DNA from 2 places in the Rubrivivax sp. JA1026 genome. Region 1 is predicted to be linked to the other one. Evidence: predicted binding sites of a transcription regulator. Region 1 holds the regulator's gene; the other holds the start of a gene.
What was found. Region 1 encodes sigma-54, which starts transcription at its own class of promoters, with help from an activator protein. Its sites were predicted from a motif close to TGGCANGNAANCTGCTTT; they were not measured.

Region 1 (14,365 bases):
GACCTGGGCAACGCCGAGGCCAGCGTCAGCGCCGGCGGCGTCAAGGCCAGCGGCCATCTGCGCATCACCGCGCCGGCCGGTTTCGGCCGCCGCCACGTCGCGCCGCTGGTGCCCAGCTTCATGGCCGAGCATCCGGACGTCAGCCTGTCGCTGAACCTCAGTGACCGCGTCGTCGACATCGTCAACGAGGGCTTCGACTGCGCGATCCGCGTCGGCGACCTGGCCGACTCCAGCCTCGTCAGCGTGCGCCTGGCCGACAACCGGCGGCTGTGCGTGGCCTCGCCGCGCTACCTGCAGCGTGCCGGCGTGCCGCGCACGCCGGCCGACCTGGCGCGCCACGAGTGCCTGACGCTGTCGTCGGACGCCAGCCAGACGCGCGGCTGGGCCTTTCTCGTCGACGGCCAGGTGCAGCACCTGCGCCCGACGGGCCGGCTGGACTGCAGCGACGGCCAGGTGCTGCACGCCTGGTGCCGGGCGGGCCTGGGCATCGCCTGGCGCAGCACCTGGGAGGTGCAGCAGGACATCGCCTCGGGGCAGCTGGTGGCGGTGCTGGAGGAGTTCTCCGCGCCGCCGAACGGCATCTACGCCGTGTTTCCGCAACGGCGGCTGCTGCCGCTGCGGGTGCGGCTGTGGATCGACTTCGTCAAACACAGCTACGGCGACCCGGGCTACTGGGCCCGGGCCGCCGTCTGAAGCAGGAAGCTCACTTGGCCGACAGGCACTCCTTCATGAAGGCCTTGCGCTCGTCGCCGGTCTTGCCGGCGGCCTCGGCGTTGCAGGTCTTCATGCGTTCCTGCGGCGTCGCCTTGGCCGGCTTGGCCGACAGGCATTCCTTCATGAACGCCTTGCGCTCGTCGCCCTTGCGGTCGCCGGCGTCCTGGTTGCAGGTCTTCATCTTGCTCTGCTGCGCCGTCTCGGCGGCCAGCGCCGTGCCGCAGGCCAGCAGGCCCGCGATCGCGGCGGCGATGATCGTGCTCTTCATGTCGTTTCTCCTGGTCTGCCCTCCGGGGCCGGCGTCGATTGGATCAGAGGCCCGGGCCGCGGGCCAGGGGCAATCGTGGCGAATTTCCAGCCCGATGCTTGTGGCCGGCCGCCGCGGGCCGGAAGATAGGCGCCCATGATCTCGCTGGAGGGTGTGCCCTCGGCCCTCGTGGCCCGCAATCAGAGCTGGGTGCGCCAGCAGGCGCAGTCGCTGGTGCGCCACCTCCCGGCCAACGTCGAGAAGGCCGACCTGATCCAGGTCGGGCTGATCGCCGTGGCCCAGGCCTCGCTCAGCTTCGTCTGGGACGGCGACCCCGACACCGCGGAGGCGCACGAGGCCTTCGCGCGTTATGCCCGCCAGCGCGTCAAGGGCGCGATGATCGACGAGCTGCGCCAGATGGACGTGCTGACCCGCGCCCAGCGCCGCAAGATCAAGGTGCTGCAGATCGCGCGCGAGCGCTGGCGCTCGACCAACGGCGGCGAGGCCGGCCTGGCCGAGCTGGCGCGGCTGTGCAAGATGGACCTGGAGGAGGTCGCGCTGCTCGAGCAGCTGGCCCAGGCGAGCCAGCAGCGCAGCAGCAGCGGCGAGGACGACGAGCCCGAGTTCACCGAACGCCACCACCCGGCCACCGAGAAGGACGAGGTCGAGGCGCGGGTGGACACGGCGATCGTGCTGCGCCACCTGGAGACCTTCTTCGCCCAGCTGCCGGAGCGCGAGCGCCGCGTGATCGACGCCTACCTCGGCATCGGCATGTCGCCGGTGGAGCTGGCGGCGTCGCTGAAGGTGACGCCGTCGCGGGTCTCGCAGATGTACCACGGGCTGCTGCGGCGCATGGCGCAGCGCTTCGGCACCGCGCCGCAGCAGCGCGCCACCGACCGCACCCGCCGGCCCGACCGCGCCGACATGGAGGCGCTGGTCGCCCAGCGCGAGCGCGAGCTGCAGGCGCGCCCCGAAGCCGGGCCGTGGGGCGCGATGATGGAAGACGTGCTGGTCTCGCCGGCCGAACGTTTCGGCGTGCACATCGACGTGCCCGAAGGCACGCGCTGGTAGGCGTGGAACGGGCACGCGCCGAAGGCACGTGCTCGTTCAAACGAGCTGTTGGGCGTGGAACGCGCACGCGCCGAAGGCACGTGCTCGTTCAAACGAGCTGTTGGGCGCGGAACGCGCACGCGCCGAAGGCACGTGCTCGGTGCACGCTGAACGGCGCAAAGGCACTCGTCAGACTGACTGGAGCCTCCCTCGCGGAGGGAGGCTGGAGGGAGCCGTCGAACAAGCTGGAGCACCCTCTCGGAGGGGGCTCGGGGAAGCCGTACGCAAAGCCGCAGGCTAGGCGTCGGCGAGGCTTCTGCCGCGCCGACGCCTAGAGGATGCGGCGCGGATGCGCCAGCGCCTCGTGCGCGGCGTGCAGCCGGCGCACCAGCACGCCGATGAAGGCCTGGTCGAAGCGGTGCCGGGTGTCCATCGACAGCTGCACCAGCGTCTCCGGCGTGAACGAGATGCTGGTCAGCGGCTCGGACACCAGGATGTCGGCGCTGTGCACACGCAGCTCCTCGCTGGGCGCCAGGTAGGCCATCTCGCCGACCGAGGTGCCCATGCCCAGGCGCGCGACACGCTGGCCGTCGCGGTAGACATCCACCTGGCCGGCGGCGACGATGTGGAAGGCGTTGCCGGTGTCGCCCTTGCGGAACAGCGCGTGGCCGTAGGGGAAACGCTGCCACTTCGCGCGGTGCACCACCTCCCAGAGCTCGACGTCGCCGAAACGCGAGAAGAACTCCAGCTTGCGCAGCAGGTTGAAGCGCTCGGAGTCGAGCACGTTCTGGGCGTGGCCCTGCGTCACCTCGCGGTTGGCGACGAGTTCGGACAGCGCCTGCGCGAACGCGCTCCAGTCGGCCGGGCGCTCGTCGCGCTTCTTGGACAACGCACGCAGGATCAGCGCCTCCAGCCGCGGCGGCACGCCTTCGCGCAGCAGGCCCAGCGCCGGCGGCTCGGCGCGGTAGATCTGGTGCATCAGCGCCGGCTGCTGCTGGGCGTCGAACGGCGGGCGCCCGGCGATCAGGTGGTACAGCACCGCGGCCAGCGAATAGATGTCGGCGCGGCAGTCCAGCGTGTCGCCGTCGAGCTGCTCGGGCGACATGTAGGCCAGCGAGCCGACGCGGTAGATCTGGGTGCGCTCGGTGTCGAAGTTGAAGACGCTGCCGAAGTCGGTGATCTTGACGTCGACGACCTGGTCGCCGTCGACCACCGCCAGCAGGTTGGCCGGCTTCACGTCGCGGTGGATCAGGCCCTGGCGGTACATGTAGTCCAGCGCCATCGCGCACTTGAAGCCGATCTCGACGATCTGGTCCAGCGGCAGCAGCGCGTCGGCACGGCAGAAGCGCCTGAGCGTCGAGCCGGGCACGTACTCCATCACCAGGTACGGCGCCTGGCCGTCGGCCACCGCGTCGAGGATGCGCACGACGTTGGGGTGCTGCAGCCGGCCGACGAGCGCCGCCTCGGCGGCGAAGAAACGCTGCTGGAAGTGGCTCTCGCGCGAGTCGGCGGCCAGCGCCGGGCGCACGCGCTTGATCGCCACGTCCTCCTCGCGGAACTCGTCGCGGGCGCGGAAGACCTCGCTGGTGGCGCCCTCGCCCAGGCGCTCGAGCACCCGGTACTTGCCGATGCGCTCGGGCAGGTCGGGGTCGAAGAAGGTGGACGTCGTGGTGGGGGCGTCGGTCATCGTCTCGGGCCGTGTGGGGCCGGCCGATGTTGCCACCTTCGCCGCGCCCCGGCGAGCCCGCGCCGGGAGCAGGGCCCAAAAGTAGAATCGGCCGATGATCCAAGCCAAGCAAGAGCTGCTGCAGGCGCTGGCCGCGGCGCTGGCCGAACTGGCCCCCGGCGCCGCCCCGGTCGCCGCGTTCGAGTCCCCCAAGCAGGCCGCCCACGGCGACCTCGCGATCACCGCCGCGATGGGGCTGGCGCGCACGCTGAAGAAGAACCCGCGTGAAGTCGGCCAGCAGCTCGTCGAGCTGCTCGGCCGCCAGCCCGCCTTCGAGCGCTGGGTGCAGGCCCTCGAGATCGCCGGCCCGGGCTTCATCAACCTGCGCCTGAAGCCGGCGGCGCGCCAGGCCGTCGTCGCCGAGGTGCTGCAAGGCGGCGAGGCCTTCGGCCGCAAGCCGGCCGGCGCCGGCAAGCTGATGGTCGAGTTCGTCTCGGCCAACCCGACCGGCCCGCTGCACGTCGGCCACGGGCGCCAGGCGGCGCTGGGCGACTCGATCTGCCGCCTGTTCGAGTCGCAGGGCTGGGACGTGACGCGCGAGTTCTATTACAACGACGCCGGCGTCCAGATCCAGAACCTGGCCACGTCGACGCGCTGCCGCCTGAAGGGCCTCAAGCCCGGCGACGACGGCTGGCCCGAGTCGGCCTACAACGGCGACTACATCGCCGACATCGCCGCCGACTTCGCCGCGAAGAAGACGGTGCACGCCGACGACCGCGCCTTCACCGCCTCGGGCGACGCCGACGACGTCGACGGCATCCGCCAGTTCGCCGTCGCCTACCTGCGCCACGAGCAGGACCTGGATCTGCAGGCCTTCGGCGTGCGCTTCGACAACTACTACCTCGAGTCCAGCCTCTACGCCGACGGCCGCGTCGAGGACACCGTGCGCCGCCTCGTCGACGCCGGCAAGACCTTCGAGGACGGCGGCGCGCTGTGGCTGCGCAGCACCGACTACGGCGACGACAAGGACCGCGTGATGCGCAAGTCCGACGGCAGCTACACCTACTTCGTGCCCGACGTCGCGTACCACATCGCCAAGTTCGAGCGCGGCTTCACCAAGGTCATCAACGTCCAGGGCAGCGACCACCACGGCACGATCGCGCGGGTGCGCGCCGGCCTGCAGGCCGCCGGCGTCGGCATCCCCGCCGGCTACCCCGACTACGTGCTGCACAAGATGGTCACCGTGATGAAGGGCGGGCAGGAGGTGAAGATCTCCAAGCGCGCCGGCAGCTACGTCACGCTGCGCGACCTGATCGACTGGACCAGCCGCGACGCGGTGCGCTACTTCCTCATCAGCCGCAAGGCCGACACCGAGTTCGTCTTCGACATCGACCTGGCGCTGAAGGCCAACGACGAGAACCCGGTCTTCTACGTCCAGTACGCGCACGCGCGCATCTGCTCGGTGCTGGCGCAGTACCAGGGCGAGACCGACTTCGCCGGCGCCGACCTGTCGCGGCTGACGGCGCCGTCGGAATACGCGCTGATGCTGCAGCTGGCGGCCTACCCGGGCATGCTCGAGCGCGCCGCGGCCGAACACGCGCCGCACGACGTCGCGTTCTACCTGCGCGACCTGGCCGCGGCCTTCCACAGCTACTACGCCGCCGAACGTTTCCTCGTCGATGACCCGGCGCTGGCCCGCGCGCGCATGGCGCTGCTGGCGGCCACCGCCCAGGTGCTGCGCAACGCGCTGGGCATGCTGGGCGTGTCGGCGCCGACCTCGATGTCGCGCGCCGCCGCCGAAGAGGTGCCGGCGTGAAGGGCCAGCGCGGCGGCTTCGCGCTCGGGCTGATCGTCGGCCTGCTCGCCGGCCTGGCGATCGCGCTGGCGGTGGCGCTGTACATCACCAAGGCGCCGGTGCCCTTCATCGACAAGGTGCCGCAGCGCACCGCCGAGCAGGACAGCGCCGAGGTCGAGCGCAACAAGCGCTGGGACCCGAACGCGCCGCTGGCCGGCAAGCAGCCGCCGCTGCCGGCGGCGGCGGCCTCGGCGCCGACGGCCGCACCGTCCGCGCCGCCGACGGCCGCGCGGACGCCCGCCAGCGCCCCGGCCGCGCAGGGTGGCTCCACCCGCGATCCGGCGGCCATCCTCGCCGGCCAGTCCACCGACCGGGCCGCTGAAGCGTTCGTGTACTTCGTGCAGACCGGCGCGTTCACGCGCACCGAGGACGCCGAGCAGGAGCGCGCCCGCCTGGCGATGCTCGGCTTCACGGCCAAGGTGAGCGAGCGCGAGCAGGCCGGCAAGACGATGTACCGGGTGCGCACGGGCCCCTACGGCACGCGCGACGACGCCGAGGCCGTCCAGGGACGGCTGCAGGCGGCGAACATCGACGCCCGGCTGGTCCGCGCCGAGAAGCCCTGAGCAGGGAACCCGGCACGGGTGCGGCCGGTCCCATGCGACGACACCGATCACTCGAAAGGAAACTCATGAAGCGGCGCGATTTCTCGATCCAACTGGCCGGTGCGGGCCTGGGCCTGGCGATGGCCGGTGGCGCCCGCGCGCAGGGCGGGCCGGTCGAGGGCACGCATTACGTGCGGCTGCAGACGCCCGCACCGACCTCGATCCCCGAGGGCAAGAAGGTCGAGGTCGTCGAGTTCTTCTGGTACGAGTGCGGCCACTGCTTCAACTTCGAGCCGCTGCTGGAGACCTGGAGCAAGCGCCTGCCGGCCGACGTCGTGTTCCGCCGCGTGCCGGTGGGCTTCACCGCGCGCCACCAGATCGCCCAGAAGATCTTCTACGCGCTCGAGGAGATGGGTCAGGTCGGCGCGGTGCACCGCAAGGTGTTCAACGCGATCCACGTGCAGGGCAAGCGCCTGCTGTCGGAGTCGGACATCATCGACTTCATGGTCGCCAACGGCCTCGACGGCAAGCGCTTCGGCGACGCCTTCCGCTCGTTCAGCGTGGCGACCAAGGCCAGCCGCGCCAAGCAGCTCGCCGACGCCTACAAGATCGACGGCGTGCCGGCGATGGGCATCCAGGGCCGGTACTACACTTCCGGCGCCCTGGCCGGCGGCCACGAGCGTGCGCTCGCGGTGGCCGACTTCCTGATCGCCCGCTCCCGCCAGGGCGCCTGAGCCCGGGCCCGCGCCGGGTCTTGATCCGGCGCATCGGCCTCGCAACGCGGGGCCCGCGAACCCTGTTCGACGGCACGAACTTGTGGCTAGAATGCTTGCAAGTTTCGTGCCGAAAATGACGCTCCGTTTCGCCCTCCTCCGCCGTGCCGCACCGCTGGTGCTGGCGCTGCTGTGCGCCGCCGCGGCCGCCGAGCGCGCCGACCGCGAGCGCCAGATGGTCGTCGAGGCCGACCGGCCGGGCTCGGTCGACCTGCAGCGCCAGCTCGTCGAGTTCAACGGCAACGTCGTCATCACCCAGGGCACGATGGTCATCCGCGCCGACCGCGTCGAGCTGCGCGAGACGGCCGACGGCTACCGCGCCGCCACCGCCATCGGCAGCGCCGGCCGCCCGGCGAGCTACCGCCAGAAGCGTGACGGCGTCGACGAGGTCGTCGAGGGCGTGGCCGACCGCATCGAGTACGACGGCCGCGCCGACACGCTGCGTTTCATCGGCAACGGCGCGGTGCGCCGGCTGCGCGGCGCGGTCGTCGCCGACGAGATCACCGGCTCGCAGATCGTCTGGGACAACACCGCCGAGACCTTCAGCGTCGCCGGCGGCGAGACGACCCGTGCCAACCCGAGCGGTCGCGTGCGCGCGGTGCTGAGCCCGCGCAGCGACAAGGCGGCCACGCCGCCGGCCGCGCCGGCCTCGGCCGCGCCGCTGGCGCCGGCGCGCTCGCTCGGGGGCCAGCGCTGATGGAAACCGCCGTCGCGGGCAGCCGGCTCGAAGCCGAGAACCTGCAGAAGAGCTACGGCCAGCGGCGCGTCGTCAAGGACGTGCACCTGTCGGTGGCCGCCGGCGAGGTCGTCGGCCTGCTCGGCCCCAACGGCGCCGGCAAGACCACCACCTTCTACATGGTCGTCGGCCTGGTGCGTGCCGACGCCGGCCAGATCCGCATCGACGGCCGCCCGGTCGAGCGCCTGCCGATCCACCAGCGATCGCGCCTGGGGCTGTCGTACCTGCCGCAGGAAGCGTCGATCTTCCGCAAGCTGACCGTCGAGGAGAACATCCGCGCCGTGCTCGAGCTGCAGCAGGGCCCGGACGGCCGGCCGCTGAAGCCGGCGCAGATCCAGGAGCTGCTGGACAAGCTGCTGCACGACCTGTCGATCGAGAAGCTGCGCGACTCGCCGGCGCCGGCGCTGTCCGGCGGCGAGCGCCGCCGCGTCGAGATCGCCCGGTCGCTGGCCACGCAGCCGCGTTTCATCCTGCTCGACGAGCCCTTTGCCGGCGTCGACCCGATCGCCGTCATCGAGATCCAGCGCATCATCGCCTTCCTCAAGTCGCGCGGCATCGGGGTGCTGATCACCGACCACAACGTGCGCGAGACGCTGGGCATCTGCGACCGCGCCTACATCATCAGCGAAGGCAGCGTGCTCACCGAAGGCACGCCGCAGGCGATCGTCGAGAACGCCGAGGTGCGCAAGGTCTACCTCGGCGAGCATTTCAAGATGTGACGCGCGGCCGATGAAGCCCTCCCTCCAAGTCCGCCTGTCGCAGCATCTGGCGCTGACGCCGCAGCTGCAGCAGTCGATCCGGCTGCTGCAGCTGTCGACGCTGGAGCTGCACCAGGAAGTCGAGCAGATGCTCGAGCAGAACCCGTTCCTGGAGATGGACGAGGACGCGGCGACACCGTTCGACCCGCCGGCCGAACGTGCCACCGTCGACCGCGTCGCCGAGCGTGACGACGGCGACGGTGCCGCCGAGCCGGCACCGGCCGAGGTCGACGCCGCCGAGTTCGGCACCACCGAACGCGAGGACTGGGAGAACGGCACCGAGCGCGACGACTTCGACGGCATCCGCGAGACCCCGGCCGCGGCCGCGCCCGAAAGCGACGACGACCTCGACCCGCAGGAGCGCCGCGCCGGCGCCGGCACGCTGCAGGACCACCTGCGGCGCCAGATCGCCGGCATGCGGCTGTCGGCCGAGGACGCTGCGGCACTGCACGTGCTGATCGAGTCGCTGGACGACGACGGCTACCTCGCCGACCCGCTGGAGGACATCGCCGCGCGCCTGGCCGACATGCTGGACCTGGACGACGAGGAGCAGCGCGAGGCCCTGGCCGACCGCCTGCAGTGCGCGCTGCGCTGGCTGCAGAGCCTGGAGCCGACCGGCGTCGGCGCACGTTCGCTGTCCGAGTGCCTGGTGCTGCAACTGCGCACGACGCCGCGCTGCGAGGCGCGCGAGGTCGCGATCCGCATCTGCGAGCACTCGCTGGAGCTGCTGGCCCGGCGCGACGTGAAGAAGCTGACCGCCGCCACCGGCGCCGGCGAGGACCTGCTGCGCCAAGCGCAGGCACTGATCGTCGCCTGCGAGCCCAAGCCGGGGCGGCCGTTCGCGCCGGCCGAGTCGAACATCATCGTGCCCGACGTCATCGTCCAGAAGTCGGGGCGCGGCTTCAAGGTGCTGCTGAACCCGGACGTGATGCCCAAGCTGCGCATCAACGACCTCTACGCCCAGGCGATCCGCGGCCAGCGCAACGGCGCCGGCGGGCTGTCGTCGCGGCTGCAGGAGGCGCGCTGGTTCATGAAGAACATCCAGCAGCGTTTCGACACCATCCTGCGTGTGTCCAAGGCCATCGTCGAGCGCCAGAAGGGTTTCTTCACGCACGGCGCGATCGCGATGAAGCCGCTGGTGCTGCGCGAGATCGCCGACGAGCTGGGCCTGCACGAGAGCACGATCTCGCGCGTGACGACGGCCAAGTACATGGCCACGCCGCAGGGCACCTTCGAGCTGAAGTACTTCTTCGGCAGCTCGCTGAACACCGAGGCCGGCGGCAACGCGTCGAGCACCGCGGTGAGGGCGCTGATCCAGCAGCTCGTCTCGGCCGAGGACGCCAGCAAGCCGCTGTCGGACAGCCAGCTGTCGCAGATGCTCGAGGAGCAGGGCATCCAGGTCGCGCGCCGCACCGTCGCCAAGTACCGCGAGGCGCTGAAGATCGCGCCGGCCTCGCTGCGCCGGGCGATCTGACGCGACCACAGCCCGGGGTCAGGTCCCGCAGGACCTGACCCCGTCCTCCGCCGCGACGCGCCGCCGCCGCAGCTGAGGCAGCCCGGGCAGCCCGGGGTCAGGTCTCGCGAGACCTGACCCCGTCCTCCGCGTCCTCCGCCACAACGCGCCGCCGCCGCCGCCGCAGCTGGACTACAGTCCAGCGCTTTCGTCCGTCGCGCCGCCGTCATGACCGTCTCCCTGTTCCTTCCCTGCGCCGGTGGCGTCGAGCCGCTGCTGGCCGACGAGGCCGCCCGCATCACCGGCTGCCGCACCGAGGCCGTGCGCGGCGGCGTCTTCGTCGACGGCGACGCCCGCGCCGCGATGGCGCTGAACCTGGAGAGCCGGCTCGCCCAGCGTGTGCTGTGGCCGCTGATCGACGGCCCCTACCGCGACGAGCACGAGCTCTACGAACTCGCGCGCCGCGTGCGCTGGGACGACTGGATCACGCCGCGCCAGACGCTGCGTGTCGACGTCGCGGCGCAGCGTTCGCCGCTGAAGAGCCTGAACTTCGCGACGCTGCGCGTGAAGGACGCCGTCTGCGACCAGCTGCGCGAAACGAGCGGCGAACGCCCCAGCGTCGACACCCGCCACCCCGACCTGTCGCTGCAGCTGTACGTCGGCCCCGAGCACGCGACGCTGTACGCCGACACCTCGGGCGAGGCGCTGTTCAAGCGCGGCTGGCGCGACGAACGCGCCGGTGGCGTCAAGGGCGAGGCGCCGCTGAAGGAGACGCTGGCCGCGGCGATGCTGGCCGCCGCCGGCTGGCAGGGCCGCGAGGAGGACGGCGCGCTGCTCGACCCCTGCTGCGGCGCCGGCACGATCGCCATCGAGGCCGCGCAGATCGCCTGCGGCATCGCCCCGGGCATCAAGCGCCGTTTCGCCTTCGAGCGCCTGCTGCCCTTCCGCGACCAGCTCGGTGCCTGGCGCGAGCTGCAGCAGGCCGCGCGCGAACGTGTGCACGCGCCTGCGGTCGAGGTCTTCGCCGGCGACGTGAGCTTTCGCATGACCGACTTCGCGGCGCGCAATGCCGCCAACGCCGGCGTCGGCCAGGCCATCGCCTTCAAGACTGCCGACGCGCTGCAGCGCCCGGCGCCGGCCGAACGCGGCACGCTGATGCTCAACCCGCCGTACGGCGAGCGCATCGCGCCCAAGGGCAGCGGCAGCGCCCGCGGCGACGCGCCCGGCGGCGCGCGTGAAGGCTTCGACGGCGGCGGCTCGTCGGCCGAGTTCTTCGGCGCGCTGGCCGCGCACTGGAAACGCCGCTACGCCGGCTGGACGGCCTGGGTGCTGAGCCCGGAGATGAAGCTGCCGTCGCTGATGCGGCTGAAGGAGAGCCGGCGCGTGCCGATGTGGAACGGGCCCATCGAATGCCGGCTGTTCCGCTTCGACATGGTTGCCGGGTCCAACAAGGAGGCCGCATGAAGCGTCTGCACATCGACTTCGTCAGCGACGTCGTCTGCCCCTGGTGCGCCGTCGGCCTGGCGTCGCTGGAGCGGGCGCTCGAGAACCTGGCCGGCGAGATCGAGGCCGAGATCGAGGTTCGCCCGTTCGAGCTGAACCCCGACATGGCGCCCGAAGGCGAGGCCATCGACGAACATCTTCAGCGCAAGTACGGCGGCGCGCCCGAGCAGTTCGCCGCCGTGCGGCGCACGCTGGCCGAACGCGGCGCGGCGGTCGGCTTCGCCTTCGGCGAGCGCACGCGCATCTGGAACACCTTCGACGCCCACCGGCTGCTGCACTGGGCCGGTCTCGAAGGCCGGGCGCTGGACCTCAAGCGGGCGCTGCTCGCCGCCTACCACGGCGAAGGCCGCAACCCGAGCGACCCCGAGGTGCTGGCCCAGGTCGCGGCCGGCGTCGGGCTGAACGAGGCCCGCGCCCGCGAGGTGCTCGAACGCGGCGAGTTCGCCGACGCCGTGCGCGCCGAGGAGCAGCGCTGGCTGGCGCTGGGCATCCGCTCGGTGCCCGGCGTCGTCGTCGACGAACGCCACCTGATCTCCGGCGGCCAGCCGCCCGAGGTCTTCGAGCAGGCGCTGCGCGAGATCGCCGCCGGCCGCTGAACGGCCGGCCCGGCCGCGGCGACACCTCGCCGCGCGCCGGCGCACCGACTGCGGGCTGGGGGGTGCCCCGGGCTTCGCTGACACAGCGCAAGCGGCGGGCCGCGGTGCGGCCGAGCATGGCCTCGACGGGCCCCGCGGCGCAGTCGTCCGGCCGCCGGGCGACCGTTGTCCGCACCAGGAGATCGATCATGGCCACCCGTTTGGACCTGCTGGGCTCCGTGCCCGCACCCAACCGCACCGACCTGTTCCGGCCGCGCCCGCCGCTGCCGTTCGCCCGCCCGACGATCATCACCTTCGACGACGTGCCCGACGGCACCGTCATCGACGAGCAGTACGCCGCCAAGGGCGTGCACTTCGCGTCGATCAGCACCAGCCCGCCGCGGCGCTGGAGCAGCTACGCACGCTCGGCCTGGGGCATCGAGAGCGCGCCCAACGGCGTGTCGGTGGTCGCGCCGCCGCAGCTGAGCCTGTTCGACGCGCGCCAGGGCGGCATCGAGGCGCGTTTCGACAAGCCGCAGCAATGGGTGTCGATCGACGCCCAGCCGGTGCTGCCGCCCGAGTACTTCGGCAACCCGACGGCGCGGCCCTTCATTGAGGCCTACGACGCCGGCAACCGGCTGCTCGAGCGCACGCGCTACCCGCTGAACCCCGGCGACCCGGCCTGGGGCAGCTGGCAGGTGCTGATGGTGTCGGCCGGCAGCGCGGTCATCACCCGGGTCGTCATCTCCAGCGCCTGGGATGGCGGCGTCGCGGTCTACGGCCTGTTCGACCGGCTGGCTTTCGGCACTGAACGGTCGCTGCTGCCGTTCTCACTGGGCGGCTGAACCGCTGGCGATCGGCGGCAGGCGGTCGAACCAAGGCGCATCGGCCTCGAGCTCGGCCGCCAGCTGCAGCAGCGTCACCTCGTCGCCCTGGCGGCCCACGGCCTGCACGCCCAGCGGAAGACCCTCGGGCGTGCGGTGCAGCGGCAGGCTCATCGCCGGCACGCCGGCCAGGTTGGCGAGCTGCGTGAACGGGTACGGCGCCAGGTTCTGCACGAACAGGCGCTGCACACGCGTGTCGAGCGCGCCCCAGCGCGCCAGCGGCGCGAGCAGCCCGCTGGCCAGCAGCAGGTCGGTCAACCGGGCCTCGGCCGGCGACGGCTCCAGCGCGCCGAGCGGCAGCGCCGGCCGTGCGGTCGTCGGCGTCAGCCAGACGTCGTGGGCGGTGAAGAAGGCCCCCAGCGTGCGCGCGAACCCGTTCCAGCGCGCCAGGCCGGCGGTCAGCGCCGCGCCGCCCAGGCGCTGGCCGTAGGCGGCCATCACCCGCGTCAGCGGCTCGAACTCGGTGTCGCGCGCGCCCAGCGCACGCGCCTGGGCCATCACCGCCGGCACCTGGGCCGCGTAGAGCTGCAGATAACAGGCCGCGACCGCATGGCCGTCGACGGGCGGCGCGGCTTCCTCGACGTGGTGGCCCAGGGCTTCGAGCCGGCGCGCCGCGGCCTGCACCGCCGCCGCGGCCTCGGCGTCGACCGCGGTGCCCAGCGGCGAGGCCGTCGAGAACGCCACACGCAGCCGCGCCGGCGGCCGGCGCAGCGCGGCGACGAAGGGCTCGGCCGGCGCGGCGCCGGTGAACGGGTCGCCGGGCTCGGGGCCGCAGAGGATGTCCAGCGCCAGCGCGCTGTCGCGCACGCTGCGCGAGATCACGCCTTCCGAACAGGCGCCGAACCAGACCTCGCCCAGACCCGGGCCGTTGGAGATGCGCCCGCGCGAGGGCTTCAGCGCGAACAGCCCGCAGAACGCCGCCGGGATGCGCAGCGAGCCGCCACCGTCGTTGCCGCCGGCCATCGGCACGACACCGGCGGCGACCGCCGCCGCCGAGCCGCCGCTGGAGCCGCCGGCGTGGCGCGCCGGGTCCCAGGGGTTGCGCACGGGGCCGAAGGCGCGCGAGTCGCTGACGCCCTTGAGGCCGAACTCCGGCAGGTTGGTCTTGGCGAAGACCGTCGCGCCGGCGTCGAGCAGCCGGCGCAGCACCGCGGCGTGCACCGGTGGCACGAGGCGTTCGCCGGCGCGGCTGCCGTAGCTCGTCGGCACGCCGGCGACATCGGCGACGCTGTCCTTGACGACGAACGGCACACCGCCCAGCGGACCGGCGGCGCCGTGCGCCAGCTGGGCCTCGGCCAGCGCCGGCAGCCAGCGCGTGACGGCGTTGAGACGTGGCTGCACCCGTTCGGCCTGGGCGCGGGCCAGGTCCAGCAGCTCCTGCGGCGAGACCTCGCCGCGGCGCACCAGATCGGCCAGCGCGGTGGCGTCGTGGCGCAGGTACTCGTCGTGCCGCATCGGCGGCGATTGTCGCGGCGGCGCCGGCTGCCGCGCAGCGGGTCAGACCCGCAGCCCGGCCCAGCCCAGCACCGCCAGCGGCGCGGTGTCGGCGCGCAGCACGCGCGGGCCCAGGCAGACGGCGGCGAAGCCGGCGGCAACGGCCGCGGCCTCC
Region 2 (14,365 bases), on a different contig from region 1:
GAACTCGACCGTCGCGCCCAGCGCGTCGCCCAGCGCCAGCCCGAGGTAGGCGCCGAGCGCACGGTCGGCCACCGCGGCGAGGCCGCCGGCCGCGGCGATGCGCCCGGCCAGGTCCTCACTCATAACTCACCTTCAGGTCGTAGAGGCCGCCGATGGCCAGCACCTCGCCTTCAGCCTGCAGCGAGCGTGTGCTCAGCACGCCGGGTGCCAGCAGCAGCTTGCACAAGGGCACCCGCGCCTCGAACACCCAGTCGCCGAAGCAGCCCGCCTGCTCGCGCGAACGCGTGAACGAGACGATGTTGTTCAGCCGCACCGTGCAGCGGCGCTCGCGCAGCGAGCCGGCGACGATCTGCTCCTCGACGTTGGAACTGCCGCGCCACAGCGTGACGTGCGGGCCTGCGCCCATCAGCTCGAAGCGCGCCAGCATCCACTGGCAGTACTCGAACACCAGGTCCAGTTGCTGCCAGATGCAGTTGTTGTGGAAGCGGCTGCCGGCCTTCTCCTCGAGGTAGCGCATCCAGGCCGGCGACGGGTAGCGCGCCAGCGCCTCGCGGTGGTAGGTGGGCGCCAGCCCGAAGCGGCTCTCGACCCAGCCCTTCAGCACCGCGCCGGCCGGGCTGTTGCTGTCCAGCACCCAGCCCTGCATCAGCTTCAGGTAGCTGGTGCGCCAGCGGCGGCGCTCGGCCTCGCCGGCGTCGGCCGCCGGCGTGCCGAGGCCGAAGCCCAGGCTCATGTAGTGCTGGAAGACCTCGCGCGCCTGCTCGGCGTCGGGGCAGCGGCCGAGCAGCGCGAACAGCCCCGGCTGCGTCTCGCGCGCACCCGCGATGCGCAACGGCTGCGGGTGCGCGTTGAAGGCGAGACTGGCCAGCACCGGCGCCGGGATGCCGACCAGGTTGGTCGTGTACCAGCGCTCCGGATGCGGGTCGTGGGCGTCGGCGGCGGCCACCGAACGCAGGCTCAGACCGGGCGGTTCTCGTACGGGTTGCGCACCGGGCCCATCAGCGCCAGGCCTTCCTCGTAGCTGATCTTCGGGAAGCTGTCCTTGAAGGCCAGCGCACGTTCGGTGACGGCGTCGGTCTTGCCGGCGGTGTCCAGGCGCTTGAGCTCGGTCTTCTCGAGGTACAGCAGCTCGAGCATCTCGTTGTAGACCGTGGCCTCGTCGATCGGCAGCACGTAGAAGGTGGCGCCGCCGTACTCGACCTGGTAGCGCTTGGACAGGTCGATGTTGTCGCAGAACAGGAAGTACTTGCCCTGGGGCGACAGCGTCTCGCCCAGCACCTCGGCCAGCAGCTTCAGGTATTCGAAGGACAGCAGGAAGCCGCAGAGGAAACCGATCTGCGACTCGCCGGCGTTGGCCGCGGCGATGACCTGCTCGCAGGCGATCTCGGGCGGGCGCGCCTCGTCGGCCAGCTTGGCCTGGAACTTCAGCGCCAGGTCACCGCGAAAGCCGAAACGGCCGGCCTTGTGCGTCGGCGCCTTCAGCACGCTGTTGAAGAGGCGGCCTTCGGCTTCGAGGCGGGCGAAAGCGGTGTCTTGGATCGAGAGGGTCATCGGGATCTCCGCAATTGGAAAGGTCGAACGGGAACCGGTGGGCACCGCCTACGGCGGCCTGGACATCGACCACAAGACAGCAACACCCGTACCACGCCATTGCAGGCCCGGTTTCGTCGTGAACCTCACGCGGCGGACGCCATTTCGCCCCCGACGAATGCCACGCGCGTCCCGGCTTTGTCGTGTTTCGGACATTCGACACCGGGGCCACGAAGAGCCGCCAATCGAGATGTTTTTCCTTTCACGACAAGCACTTAGGCGATTTGCACGGGGTTGGCACGGCGGTTGCGATGCGCTGGCTGCGCTTCAATGCCCGCCGGCCCGAAGGCACCTCCTAGAAGAAAACCCAGCAGTCGAAGGCGGCAAGGAATTCGCGAACAGGCTTTCGCAGCCACTCGTTGATTCGTCTCGACCCCAAAGCTCACTACCTAACGGAGTTCAACCCATGAGCAAGCTTCGGCAGATCGCCTTCTACGGCAAGGGTGGCATCGGCAAGTCCACCACCTCGCAGAACACCCTCGCGGCGCTGGCCGAGATGGGCCAGAAGATCCTCATCGTCGGCTGCGACCCCAAGGCCGACTCGACCCGCCTGATCCTGCACGCCAAGGCGCAGGACACGGTGCTGTCGCTGGCCGCCGAGGCCGGCTCGGTGGAGGACCTCGAACTCGAGGACGTCCTCAAGATCGGTTTCCGCGGCATCAAGTGCGTGGAGTCCGGCGGCCCGGAACCGGGCGTCGGCTGCGCCGGCCGCGGCGTCATCACCTCGATCAACTTCCTCGAGGAGAACGGCGCCTATGACGACGTCGACTACGTCAGCTACGACGTGCTGGGCGACGTGGTCTGCGGCGGCTTCGCGATGCCGATCCGCGAGAACAAGGCGCAGGAGATCTACATCGTCATGTCCGGCGAGATGATGGCCATGTACGCGGCCAACAACATCTCCAAGGGCATCCTGAAGTACGCCAACTCGGGCGGCGTGCGCCTGGGCGGCCTGATCTGCAACGAGCGCAAGACCGACAAGGAATACGAGCTCGCCGAAGCGCTGGCCAAGCGCCTGGGCACCAAGCTCATCCACTTCGTGCCGCGCAACAACGTCGTGCAGCACGCCGAGCTGCGCCGCATGACGGTCGTCGAGTACGACCCGAACTGCGCCCAGGCCCAGGAGTACCGCACCCTGGCCAACAAGGTGCACGCCAACGCCGGCAACGGCGTCATCCCGACCCCGATCACGATGGACGAGCTCGAAGACCTGCTGATGGAGTTCGGGATCATGAGCAAGGAAGACGAGTCCATCGTCGGCAAGACCGCGGCCCAAGCAGCGGCCTGATACAGGCCCTGCGGCACCGGGCACGCCCCGGTGCCGGGCCGCCCACCCTGCCCACGGAGAACGACCCATGACCATGACCGCTGAAGAGCGCAAGGCCGCCAACAAGGCCTTGATCGACGAAGTGCTGAAGGCCTATCCGGACAAGATGGCCAAGAAGCGCGCCAAGCACCTGAACGCCTACGAAGAGGGCCGTCCCGACTGCGGGGTGAAGTCCAACATCAAGTCGCTGCCCGGCGTGATGACGATCCGCGGCTGCGCCTACGCCGGCTCCAAGGGCGTGGTGTGGGGCCCGATCAAGGACATGGTGCACATCAGCCACGGCCCGGTGGGCTGCGGCCAGTACTCCTGGGCCTCGCGCCGCAACTACTACGTCGGCATCACCGGGGTCGACAGCTTCGGCACGATGCAGTTCACGTCCGACTTCCAGGAGAAGGACATCGTCTTCGGCGGCGACAAGAAGCTCGAGAAGATCATCGACGAGATCGAGGAGCTGTTCCCGCTGAACAAGGGCATCTCGATCCAGAGCGAGTGCCCGATCGGCCTGATCGGCGACGACATCGAGGCCGTCAGCAAGAAGAAGAGCAAGGAGATGGACGGCAAGACCATCATCCCGGTGCGCTGCGAAGGCTTCCGCGGCGTCAGCCAGTCGCTGGGCCACCACATCGCCAACGACGCGATCCGCGACTGGGTCTTCGACAAGACCGACCCGGGCAAGTACGCCGAGTTCGTCTCCACGCCCTACGACGTGGCGATCATCGGCGACTACAACATCGGCGGCGACGCCTGGTCCAGCCGCATCCTGCTGGAGGAGATCGGCCTGCGCGTCATCGCCCAGTGGTCCGGCGACGGCACGATCGCCGAGCTGGAGAACACGCCCAAGGCCAAGCTCAACGTCCTGCACTGCTACCGGTCGATGAACTACATCAGCCGGCACATGGAGGAGAAGTACGGCGTGCCCTGGGTCGAATACAACTTCTTCGGCCCGACGCAGATCGAGAAGAGCCTGCGCGAGATCGCCAGCCACTTCGACGACACGATCAAGGCCAACGCCGAGCGCGTGATCGCCAAGTACCGGCCGATGGTCGACGCCGTCATCGCCAAGTACAAGCCGCGCCTGGACGGCAAGAAGGTGATGCTCTACGTCGGCGGCCTGCGTCCGCGCCACGTCATCGGGGCCTACGAGGACCTGGGCATGGAGATCTGCGGCACCGGCTACGAGTTCGCCCACAACGACGACTACCAGCGCACCACCCACTACATCAAGGACGGCACGCTGATCTACGACGACGTGACGGGCTACGAGTTCGAGAAGTTCGTCGAGCGCGTGCAGCCGGACCTGATCGGCTCGGGCATCAAGGAGAAGTACGTCTTCCAGAAGATGGGCCTGCCGTTCCGGCAGATGCACAGCTGGGACTACTCCGGCCCCTACCACGGCTACGACGGCTTCGCCATCTTCGCCCGTGACATGGACATCGCGATCAGCTCGCCGGTCTGGGGTCTCGCCAAGGGCGCGCCCTGGAAGAAAGCGGCCTGAGCCCGCCACCGCATCAAGGAGCACACCATGCCGCAAAACGCCGACAAGATCATCGACCACGAGCTGCTGTTCCGCGAGCCGGAGTACCAGAAGCTCTTCGCCGACAAGAAGGCGAACTTCGAATACAAGCACGCCGACGTCAAGATCGACGAGATCCGCAACTGGACCAAGACGCCGGAGTACCGCGAGAAGAACTTCGCCCGCGAAGCGCTGACCGTCAACCCGGCCAAGGCCTGCCAGCCGCTGGGCGCCGTCTTCGTCGCCAACGGCTTCGCCAGGACGCTGCCGTTCGTGCACGGCTCGCAGGGCTGCGTCGCCTACTACCGCAGCCACTTCAGCCGCCACTTCAAGGAGCCGACGTCCTGCGTCAGCTCGTCGATGACCGAGGACGCCGCGGTCTTCGGCGGCCTGACCAACATGGTCGACGGCCTGGCCAACAGCTTCAACCTCTACAAGCCCGACATGATCGCGGTGTCGACGACCTGCATGGCGGAAGTCATCGGCGACGACCTGAACGCGTTCATCAAGACGGCCAAGGAGAAGGGCAGCATCCCGGCCGACTTCGACGTGCCGTTCGCGCACACCCCGGCCTTCGTCGGCAGCCACGTCACCGGCTACGACAACGCGCTGCTGGGCGTGCTGCAGCACTTCTGGGAAGGCAAGGCCGGCGTCACGGCGCCGCTGGAGCGCGTGCCCGACGAGAGCATCAACTTCATCGGCGGCTTCGACGGTTTCGTCGTCGGCAACCTGAAGGAGATCAAGCGCATCTTCGCGCTGTTCGGCGTCGAGGCGACGATCCTCTGCGACCCGTCCGAGGTCTGGAACACCCCGACCGACGGCGAGTTCCGCATGTTCTCCGGCGGCACGACCAAGGCCGAGGTCGAGCGTGCGCTGCACGCCAAGGCGACCATCGTCTTCCAGGAATACAGCTGCGAGAAGACCGCCAAGTACCTGCGCGAGAAGGGCCACGAGGTCGTCGTGCTGAACGCGCCGGTGGGCGTGGGCGGCACCGACGAGCTGCTGATGGCCATCAGCCGCCTGACCGGCAAGCCGGTGCCGGCCGAGCTGGAACTCGAACGCGGCCAGCTCGTCGACGCCATCGCCGACAGCCAGGCCCATCTGCACGGCAAGAAGTACGCGCTCTACGGTGATCCCGACCAGCTGATCGGCTACACGAAGTTCCTGCTCGAGCTGGGCGCCGAGCCGACCCACGTGCTGTCGACCAACGGCAACGAGGACTGGGCCGAGAAGGTGCGTGCGGTGCTCGCCGCCTCGCCCTACGGCCAGGACTGCAAGGTCTACCCGAAGCGCGACCTCTGGCACCTGCGCAGCCTGCTGTTCACCGAGCCGGTGGACTTCCTGATCGGCAACACCTACGGCAAGTACCTCGAGCGCGACGCCGGCACGCCGCTGGTGCGCCTGGTGTTCCCGATCTTCGACCGCCACCACTACCACCGTTACCCCACCTGGGGCTACGAGGGCGGCATGCGGCTGCTGACGATGCTGCTCGACGAGTACTTCGAGAAGCTGGACGCCAACACCAACATCGCCGGCAAGACCGACATCTCGTTCGACATCATCCGCTGACGGCCACGGCGGGCCGGTTCGCCCCGGCCCGCCGCCCTCACGAGGAGAACCCGCGATGACCGACCCCGACCGCGACAGCCCCGTGCTCGTGCGCCTCACGCGCGACGGCCGCCGCGTCGAGGTCATCGCCGGCGCCGTCTGCCTGGACGGCCGCCCCGAGGCGCACGAGCTCGTGCCCCTCTCAGAACATCCCAACCGCAGCGCGGTGCTCGCGCTGTGCCCCGACGCCAGCCACATGGCCGGCCGGCTGGCGCTGACGCTGGCCGAGGCCTCGGTCGCGCAGGCCGCGCTGCGCCGCGCCCGGGACGGCTTCGACGGCAGCGAGGCCGCGGTGCGCGAGCGCCTGCGCCAGGCCGTCTGGCAGCGCAGCATCGTCGGCCAGGGCGTCGACGAATGATCTACGTGCTCGAGTGCCCGCCCGCCGGCACGGCACGCGCCTGGTTCGCCTACGACGCCGAGGACCTGGTCGAGCGCGTCGCCGACCGCCGCGGACTGGCCGCCTGGGAGGTCTGGGACCGGCGCAGCCCGCGCGAACTGCTCGCGATGTGCGGCGAGCACCCCGAGGCCCCCGGCGTCGCCCAACGCCTGCCGGCGCTGTGCGCGCTCGGCGCCGAACACGGCTGGGACACGCCGCTGCACCGTGCCGACGCGCTGCTCGGCCGCGGCGTGATGACCGCCGTGGCGGTCGACACGCTGGAGGCCTGCGCCGCGACGCTGGACGCCGGCGGCTCGCCGGCCGTGATCTGGCCCGACGACACGAGCGCGATCCTGGCGTTCGAGGACGACACGCTGGTGCTGTGGCAAGGCGCCGGCTGGCGCGCACGCCACGCGCTGCGCGAACAGCTCGTCGCCACCGAGGCGCTGGCCGACGCGTGACAAAGTCCTGACGCGGTAACGGCGCTTGACGCCGGCCGCGAGCCGCGCATCATCGTTCCGAACGGGACGCCTGTCGGTCCGGTGCACCCGCCCGGGTGCAGCCGACGGCCCCCGCCGGGAAGGCGAAGACAAGGCATGCGTTTGCCATGGCGGTTCCTGATCGGGCTGCTGTGGGCCGCGGGCGCCCAGGCCCAGGGGCAGGTTTACGGGCTGGCCGGCAAGAGCACCGACGACCCCAACTACGTCGCCGCCTGGCGCGGCTGTGCCGCCGAGGCCCAGACCTGGGGCGACCGCTGCATCGCGCTCGGCGTGCGCGGCCCGGCCCGCGCACGCGCCCAGGACGCGGCCATCGTCGCCGGCCTGCAGCGCGGGCTCTCGGGCCTGGCCGTCGCGGTGACCAACTCGCGTTATCTCGGCGAGTCGGCCCTCGCGCTGGCGGCCGAACGCGGCGTGCCGGTCGTCACCTTCGAGACCGACGTCGACCCGGCGCAGCGCGCGCTGCGCCGCGTGCACATCGGCGCCGACAACGCCGACATCGGCCGCCAGCTCGCGGCCCTGGTCGCCGCGCGCCGCCCGGCAGGCGGCCAGCTCTGCCTGCTCGCCGGCGACTCGCACGACGCCGCCACGGCCGCCCGCGTGACGGCGCTGCGGCGCACGCTGGCGCAGGACCCGAAACTCGCCGAAGGCGCCCGCCTGTCAGGCGAACGCGGCTGGCGAGAGGTCGCGCGCTGCCCGTGGTTCAACGGCGACGACGCGCGGCGTGCGCTGCGCCAGCTCGCCACCGCGTTCCGCGACGAGGACACCGACGCCGTCGTGGCGCTCGGCGCCTGGCCCTTCGCCGACCCGGGCGCCTACCGCGCCGCCGTGCAGCCGCTGGCCGCGCAGGACCGGCAGCGTGTCGTCGTCGCGGCCACCGGCGCGCTCACGGCCGGGCAGAAGGCCCTGCTGGCCGACGGGCTGGTGCAGGGCTACGTGTCGGTCGACTACGAGCAGATGGGCCGCTACGCCTACCGGGCGATGAAGCGGCTGGCCACCGGCCACCCGGTGGAGCCGTCGATCCGGATCGGCGCGGTGGTGCGCCACGCGCTGTGAGCCGGCCCGCCGCGATGCCGCCGGCGATGCGCCGCCTGTCGCGTGAACTGCTGCTGCGCGTGGCCGCGGCCAGCGTCGTGCTGGTGCTGCTGGCGACGCTGGCCAACGCCTGGATCAGCCATCGCGACGAACGCGGCCGCCAGCGCGAGCAGGTGCAGGCGGTGCTCGGCGCCTACGGGCCGGCGCTCGCCAAGGCGGTCTGGGAACTCGACGACGCCTCGGTCCAGGTGCAGCTGCAGGGGCTGCGCAGCTTTCCGGCGCTGCTGTCGGCCGAGGTGCGCGGGCGCGGCATCGACGAACGCTACGCCAAGCCCGGCGCGAACCCGGTGCACGCCGGCGAGACGCTGCGCCACCCGCTGCCGGCCCCGGACGGCCAGGGCACGGTCGCGGTGCTCGAGCTGCGCCTGGACGAGGACTGGCTGAACGGCCAGGTCTGGCAGGCCTCGCGCCAGTTCGCGGCCGCGGCGCTGGTCGAGATGCTGCTGCTCGCGGCGCTGGTGTACGCGCTGGTCGCGCGCAGCGTCTCGCGGCCGCTGGAGCGGCTGCACGCCCACGTGCGCGCGCTGGACCTCAGCCGGCTGGGCGAACCGGCGCCCCGGCCGCCGGGCCCGGCCAACGAACTGCACGCACTTGCCGACGGCATCACCGGCCTGCAGCGCGCCCTGCAGCACCAGCTGGCGCTGCAGACGCGGCAGTTCGACGAAGTGCTGCGCCGCATGGCCGACGGCGCCGGCGTCGTCGACGCCGATGGCCGCATCGTCGTCTGCAACCCAGCCTGGGCGGCGATGCTCGGCGCCGCAGGGCCCGCGCAGGCGCTCGGGCTGCCGGCCACGGCCTGGCTCGCCGAACCGTCGTGGGACACGCTCGCTGCGCGGCTGGCGCAGGCGGGCACGCTGCCCGCCGAAGACCTGTCGCTGCGCCGCGCCGACGGCGGCACGCTGGCCACCGAGGCCAGCTTCGCGGTCTTCGCACGCGCCGACGCCGGCGCGCCGGTGCGCGTGCAGCTGGTGCTGCGCGACGTCAGCGCCCGGCGCGAGACCGAACGCACGCTGGTCGCCGCACGCGAGGCCGCCGAGGCGGCGACGCGCGCCAAGAGCGACTTCCTGGCCAACATGAGCCACGAGATCCGCACGCCGATGAACGCGATCCTCGGCATGACGGCGCTGGCGCTGCGCACCGAACTCGACCCGCGCCAGCGCGACTACCTCGAGAAGACCCGCGCCGCGGCGCAGTCGCTGCTGGGCATCGTCAACGTCATCCTCGACTTCTCGAAGATCGAGGCCGGCCGGCTGGAGCTCGAGCACGACGAGTTCGAGCTCGACGCGGTGCTCGACGGCGTCGCGGCCATCGTCGCGCTGCAGGCGCACGACCGCGGCCTGGGCTTCCTGCTCGACGTGTCCGAGCAGGTGCCGCGGCGGCTGGTCGGCGACGCGCTGCGGCTGTCGCAGGTGCTGGTCAACCTGTGCGGCAACGCGGTCAAGTTCAGCGAACGCGGCGAGGTGCTCGTGCGCGTCGAGGCGCTGGACGCCGCCGACCCGCACCTGCAGCGCCTGCGTTTCGTCGTGCACGACGAAGGCATCGGCCTGTCGCCGCAGGATCTGGAGCGCCTGTTCCGGCCGTTCAGCCAGGTCGACGCCTCGACGACGCGGCGCTACGGCGGCACCGGCCTGGGCCTGGCGATCAGCCGCCAGCTGGTGCAGGCGATGGGCGGGGACATCGCGGTGCGCAGCAGCCCGGGACGCGGCAGCGAGTTCGCCTTCGACGCGGTTTTCGGCCGCAGCGACCGGCCCGCCGCCGCGGCCCGGCGGGCGCCGCGTGAAGGCCTGCGCCTGCTGGCGGCCCACGCCAGTGCGCGCGCACGCACGATCCTGGCCGCCCGGGCGGCCGAGATCGGCTGCAGCGCAGCCGCGGCGAGCTCGGGCGACGAAGCCGCCGCCGCCCTGGCCGCCAGCGCCGTCGACCTGGTGCTGCTCGACGCGGCGCTGATCGCGGCGGACGCCGGCCTGCCCGCAAGGCTGCGGGCGCTGGCCGGCCCCGCCGCGCGGCTGGTGGCGCTGGTGCCCTACGGTGCCGACGACGCCGCGCGCCCGCTGCCGGCGGGTGTCGACACGCTGCTGGCCGCGCCGGTGACGACGGCGACGCTGCTCGCGCTGCTGGAGTCGCTGTTCGGTCGCGATGCGCCGGCCCCCGGCGAGCCGCTGCCGCGGCCGCCGGCGCCGCGCCGCCTCGAAGGCCTGCGCGTGCTGCTCGCCGAGGACAACCCGGTGAACCAGGAGCTGACGCTGGAGCTGCTGCGCCAGGCCGGCGCCAGCACGGCACTGGCCGGCGACGGCCTGGAGGCCCTGGCCTGGCTGGCGCGCGAACGTTTCGACGCCGTGCTGATGGACGTGCAGATGCCGGTGCTCGACGGCCTGGAGGCTACGCGCCGGCTGCGCCGACTGCCCGGGCTGGAGGCGCTGCCGGTGATCGCGATGACCGCGCACGCGATGGCCAGCGACCGCGAGGCCTGCCTGGCCGCCGGCATGAACGACCACCTGGCCAAACCCTTCGAGCCCGACGTGCTGATCGAGCGGCTGCGGCACTGGACCGGCATCGACGCCGCGCCCGCCGTCGCGCCGGCCGCTGCGCCAGCGGCGGCAGGGGCGCACGCCGTGCTGCCGCCCACGCTGCCGGGCCTGGACAGGGCCACCGGCCTGCGTTTTGCCGCCGGCCAGCCCGCGCTGTACCGGCGCGTGCTGGAACTCTTCGCGCAGTCGCGCGCCGGCATGCCGGCGACGATCGTCGAACAGTGTCGCGGCGGCGATCTGGCCGCCGCGGCTTCGGCGCTGCACATGCTGAAGTCGGAGTCGGCGACGATCGGTGCCACCGCGCTGCGCGAGGCCACCCGCACGCTGGAAGCCGCGGTGCGCTCGGGCGAACGCGCCGCGATCGACGCCGCGCTACCGGTCTTCGACGCCGAGCTGCGGCAGGTGCTGGACGGCCTGGCGGCGGCCTTCGGCACGCCGGCGGCCGAAACCCAGGCGTCGCGTTTGTCGTGATCCCGCCAACGCCGGCAACGCCGGCGCAGATCGCCAAGTCCTTGTCGGCGAAGGAGAAAACGCGCGGCGCACGACTGGCACCGATCGTGCAACACGGCATGGGCCGCCCACAGGAGCCCGCCGCATGTCCGCATCGCTCAACGCCAGGATCGCCCAGGTCTTCGACGAGCCCGGCTGCGACGTCAACCAGGCCAAGGGCGAGAAGGCGCGCAAGAAGGGCTGCACCAAGCAGCTGACGCCCGGTGCCGCCGCCGGCGGCTGCGCCTTCGACGGCGCCAAGATCGCGCTGCAGCCGATCGCCGACGTCGCCCACCTCGTGCACGGCCCGATCGCCTGCGAAGGCAACAGCTGGGACAACCGCCACAGCGCGAGTTCCGGCCCGAAGATCTACCGCACCGGCTTCACCACCGACATCGACGAGTTCGACGTCGTCTACGGCGGCGAGAAGCGGCTGTTCAAGGCCATCCGCGAGATCGCCGAGACCGTGCGCCCGCCGGCGATCTTCGTCTACCAGACCTGCGTGCCGGCGATGATCGGCGACGACATCGAGGCCGTCTGCAAACGCGCCAGCGAACGTTTCGGCCTGCCGGTCGTGCCGGTCGACGTGCCGGGTTTCGCCGGCCCGAAGAACCTGGGCAACAAGCTCGGCGCCGAGGCGCTGCTCGACTACGTGATCGGCACCGTCGAGCCCGACGTCAGCACGCCCTACGACATCAACATCATCGGCGAGTACAACCTGTCGGGCGAGCTCTGGCAGGTCAAGCCGCTGCTGGACGCGCTGGGCGTGCGCGTGCTGGCCTGCATCACCGGCGACGGCCGCTACCGCGAGATCGCGTCGGCGCACCGGGCCAAGGCCAACATGATGGTCTGCTCGAAGTCGATGATCAACGTCGCCACGCGCATGCAGCAGCGCTGGGGCATCCCGTACTTCGAAGGCTCGTTCTACGGCATCGCCGACATGAGCCGGACGCTGCGCGACATCGCCCGGCTGCTGGTGCAGACCGGCGCGCCGGCCGACATCGTCGACCGCGCCGAGGCCCTGATCGCCGCCGAGGAGCCGCGCGCCTACGAGCGCCTGCGCGCCTACCGCGAGCGCCTGGCCGGCAAGCGTGTGCTGCTGATCACCGGCGGCGTCAAGAGCTGGTCGGTGGTCTCGGCGCTGCAGGAAGCCGGGCTGGAGATCGTCGGCACCAGCGTCAAGAAGAGCACCAAGGAAGACAAGCAGCGCATCCAGGAGATCATGGGCGACGACGCCCACATGATCGAGGACCTCGCGCCGCGCGAGATGTACCGCATGCTGCGCGAGGCGCGCGCCGACATCATGCTGTCCGGCGGCCGCAGCCAGTTCGTCGCGCTGAAGGCGCGCATGCCCTGGATGGACATCAACCAGGAGCGCCACCACGCCTTCGCCGGCTACGAGGGCATCGTGACCATGGTCGCCGAGATCGACAAGGCGATCTTCAACCCGGTCTGGCAGCAGGTGCGGGCGCCCGCGCCCTGGGAAGCCCCGGCCGTGGCGCTGGCGGCCTGAACGGGAGCAGACGATGGCCCTCGTCACCGAAAGCAAGAAGTCCTGCAGCGTCAACCCGCTGAAGATGAGCGCACCGCTGGGCGCCAGCTTCGCCTTCATGGGGCTGGAGTCCTGCATGCCGCTGATGCACGGCTCGCAGGGCTGCACCTCCTTCGGCCTGGTGCTGCTGGTGCGCCACTTCAAGGAGGCGATCCCGCTGCAGACGACGGCGATGAACGAGGCGACGACCATCATGGGCGGCGACGACAACCTCGTGAAGGCGCTGCTCAACATCCGCCAGCGCGCCCAGCCGAAGATCATCGGCATCTGCTCGACCGGGCTCACCGAGACCAAGGGCGACGACGTCGACGGCACGATCCGCCTCGCGCGCCAGCAGCACCCCGAGCTGGCCGACACGGCCGTCGTCTACGCCTCGACACCCGACTACGTCGGCGCCTTCCAGGACGGCTGGGCGGCCGCCGTCACGGCGCTGGTCTCGACGCTGCCGCGCGTCGGCGAGCCGCGCCGCGACGGCGTCGTCGCGCTGCTGCCCGGCTTCCACCTGACGCCGGCCGACCTGGAGGAGCTGCGCGAGACGATCGAGGCCTTCGGCCTGCAGGCCGTCGTCGTGCCCGACATCTCGGGCTCGCTCGACGGCCACATCCCCGACACCTGGCAGGGCACGACGATCGGCGGCACGCCGCGCGCCGACATCGAGGCCCTGGGCGGCGTCATCGAGGTGCTGGCCGTCGGCGAGCAGATGCGCCCGGCCGCCGAGGCGCTGCAATCGCGCTGCGGCGTGCCCTACACGCTGTTCGACCGCCTGACCGGCCTGGCCGCCAGCGACGCCTTCGTGCGCCGCCTGGCCGAGCTGTCGGGCCGCGAGGTGCCGGCCAAGCTGCGCCGCCAGCGCAGCCAGCTGGTCGACGCGATGCTCGACGCCCACTTCCACACCGGCAACGCGAAGATCGCGCTCGCCGCCGAGCCCGACCTGCTGTGGGCCGCCGGCAGCTTTCTCGCCGAGATGGGCGCCGAACTCGCGACCTGCGTGACGACGACGCGCTCACCGCTGCTCGAACGCCTGCCGACCAGCGAAGTGCTGATCGGCGACCTGGAGGACTTCGAACGTTCGGCCGAAGCCACCGGCGCCGAGCTGCTGATGACGCATTCGCACGGCCGCCAGGCCGCCGAGCGCCTGGGGCGGCCGCTGTTCCGCCTGGGCATCCCGATGTTCGACCGCATCGGCAACGCCCACGTGCGCATGGTCGGCTACCGCGGCACACGCGACTTCGTCAACGCCGTCGGCAACGCGCTGATCGAGTGCATCGCTCACCACGGCCCTGACGACTGGCCGCTGCCGGCCGCCAGCCTGGCCGCCGTCGAAGCCGTGCCGCCGGCCGTGGCCCACGTCAGCGCCGTCATCCCGCGCCGCCGCCCGGCGGCCACCGATCCCGTCACTTCCCGGAGCGAACCATGAAAGTCGCCTTCGCCACACAGGACCAGCAGCGCGTGGACGCGCACTTCGGCTGGGCCCCGCATCTGGCGGTCTACGACGTCACCCCCGAGGGCTATGCCTTCGTGCAGGACTTCGCCTTCGGCGACGGCCTGGACGAGGACGGCGACGAGGACAAGCTGACACCGAAGCTGGCCGCGATCGGCGACTGCGCCATCGTCTACGTCGCCGCGATCGGCGGCTCGGCGGCGGCGCGTGTCGTCGCCAGCCGCATCCACCCGGTCAAGGTGACGCAGCCCGAACCGATCCTGGACATCCTCGACAAGCTGCAGAACGTGCTGCGCGGCACGCCGCCTCCGTGGCTGCGCAAGGCGCTGATGAAGGGCCAGGAACGCTC

Region 2: nifE (nitrogenase iron-molybdenum cofactor biosynthesis protein NifE) is a predicted target of sigma-54. The motif match lies at 11,081-11,098, and genes of this name have one in related genera.

What each region holds. Positions count from the first base shown of each region.
Region 1 is NZ_JAALCQ010000007.1:185,331-199,695, forward strand. Features, by position in the region: gene G5B56_RS13450 (LysR family transcriptional regulator) at 1-693, shown strand, start outside; gene G5B56_RS13455 (PsiF family protein) at 704-982, opposite strand; gene G5B56_RS13460 (sigma-70 family RNA polymerase sigma factor) at 1,118-2,032, shown strand; gene G5B56_RS13465 (serine/threonine-protein kinase) at 2,343-3,698, opposite strand; gene argS (arginine--tRNA ligase) at 3,793-5,493, shown strand; gene G5B56_RS13475 (SPOR domain-containing protein) at 5,490-6,095, shown strand; gene G5B56_RS13480 (thiol:disulfide interchange protein DsbA/DsbL) at 6,161-6,808, shown strand; gene lptA (lipopolysaccharide transport periplasmic protein LptA) at 6,924-7,544, shown strand; gene lptB (LPS export ABC transporter ATP-binding protein) at 7,544-8,302, shown strand; gene G5B56_RS13495 (RNA polymerase factor sigma-54) at 8,313-9,815, shown strand; gene G5B56_RS13500 (class I SAM-dependent RNA methyltransferase) at 10,023-11,258, shown strand; gene G5B56_RS13505 (DsbA family oxidoreductase) at 11,255-11,893, shown strand; gene G5B56_RS13510 (hypothetical protein) at 12,082-12,717, shown strand; gene G5B56_RS13515 (amidase) at 12,703-14,211, opposite strand; gene G5B56_RS13520 (16S rRNA (uracil(1498)-N(3))-methyltransferase) at 14,254-14,365, opposite strand, start outside.
Region 2 is NZ_JAALCQ010000010.1:104,432-118,796, reverse strand. Features, by position in the region: gene draG (ADP-ribosyl-[dinitrogen reductase] hydrolase) at 1-123, opposite strand, end outside; gene G5B56_RS16575 (NAD(+)--dinitrogen-reductase ADP-D-ribosyltransferase) at 116-946, opposite strand; gene G5B56_RS16570 (hypothetical protein) at 958-1,551, opposite strand; gene nifH (nitrogenase iron protein) at 1,997-2,878, shown strand; gene nifD (nitrogenase molybdenum-iron protein alpha chain) at 2,946-4,412, shown strand; gene nifK (nitrogenase molybdenum-iron protein subunit beta) at 4,440-5,999, shown strand; gene G5B56_RS16550 (hypothetical protein) at 6,055-6,396, shown strand; gene G5B56_RS16545 (hypothetical protein) at 6,393-6,875, shown strand; gene G5B56_RS16540 (substrate-binding domain-containing protein) at 7,011-7,967, shown strand; gene G5B56_RS16535 (response regulator) at 7,964-11,005, shown strand; gene nifE (nitrogenase iron-molybdenum cofactor biosynthesis protein NifE) at 11,130-12,536, shown strand; gene nifN (nitrogenase iron-molybdenum cofactor biosynthesis protein NifN) at 12,550-13,992, shown strand; gene nifX (nitrogen fixation protein NifX) at 13,989-14,365, shown strand, end outside.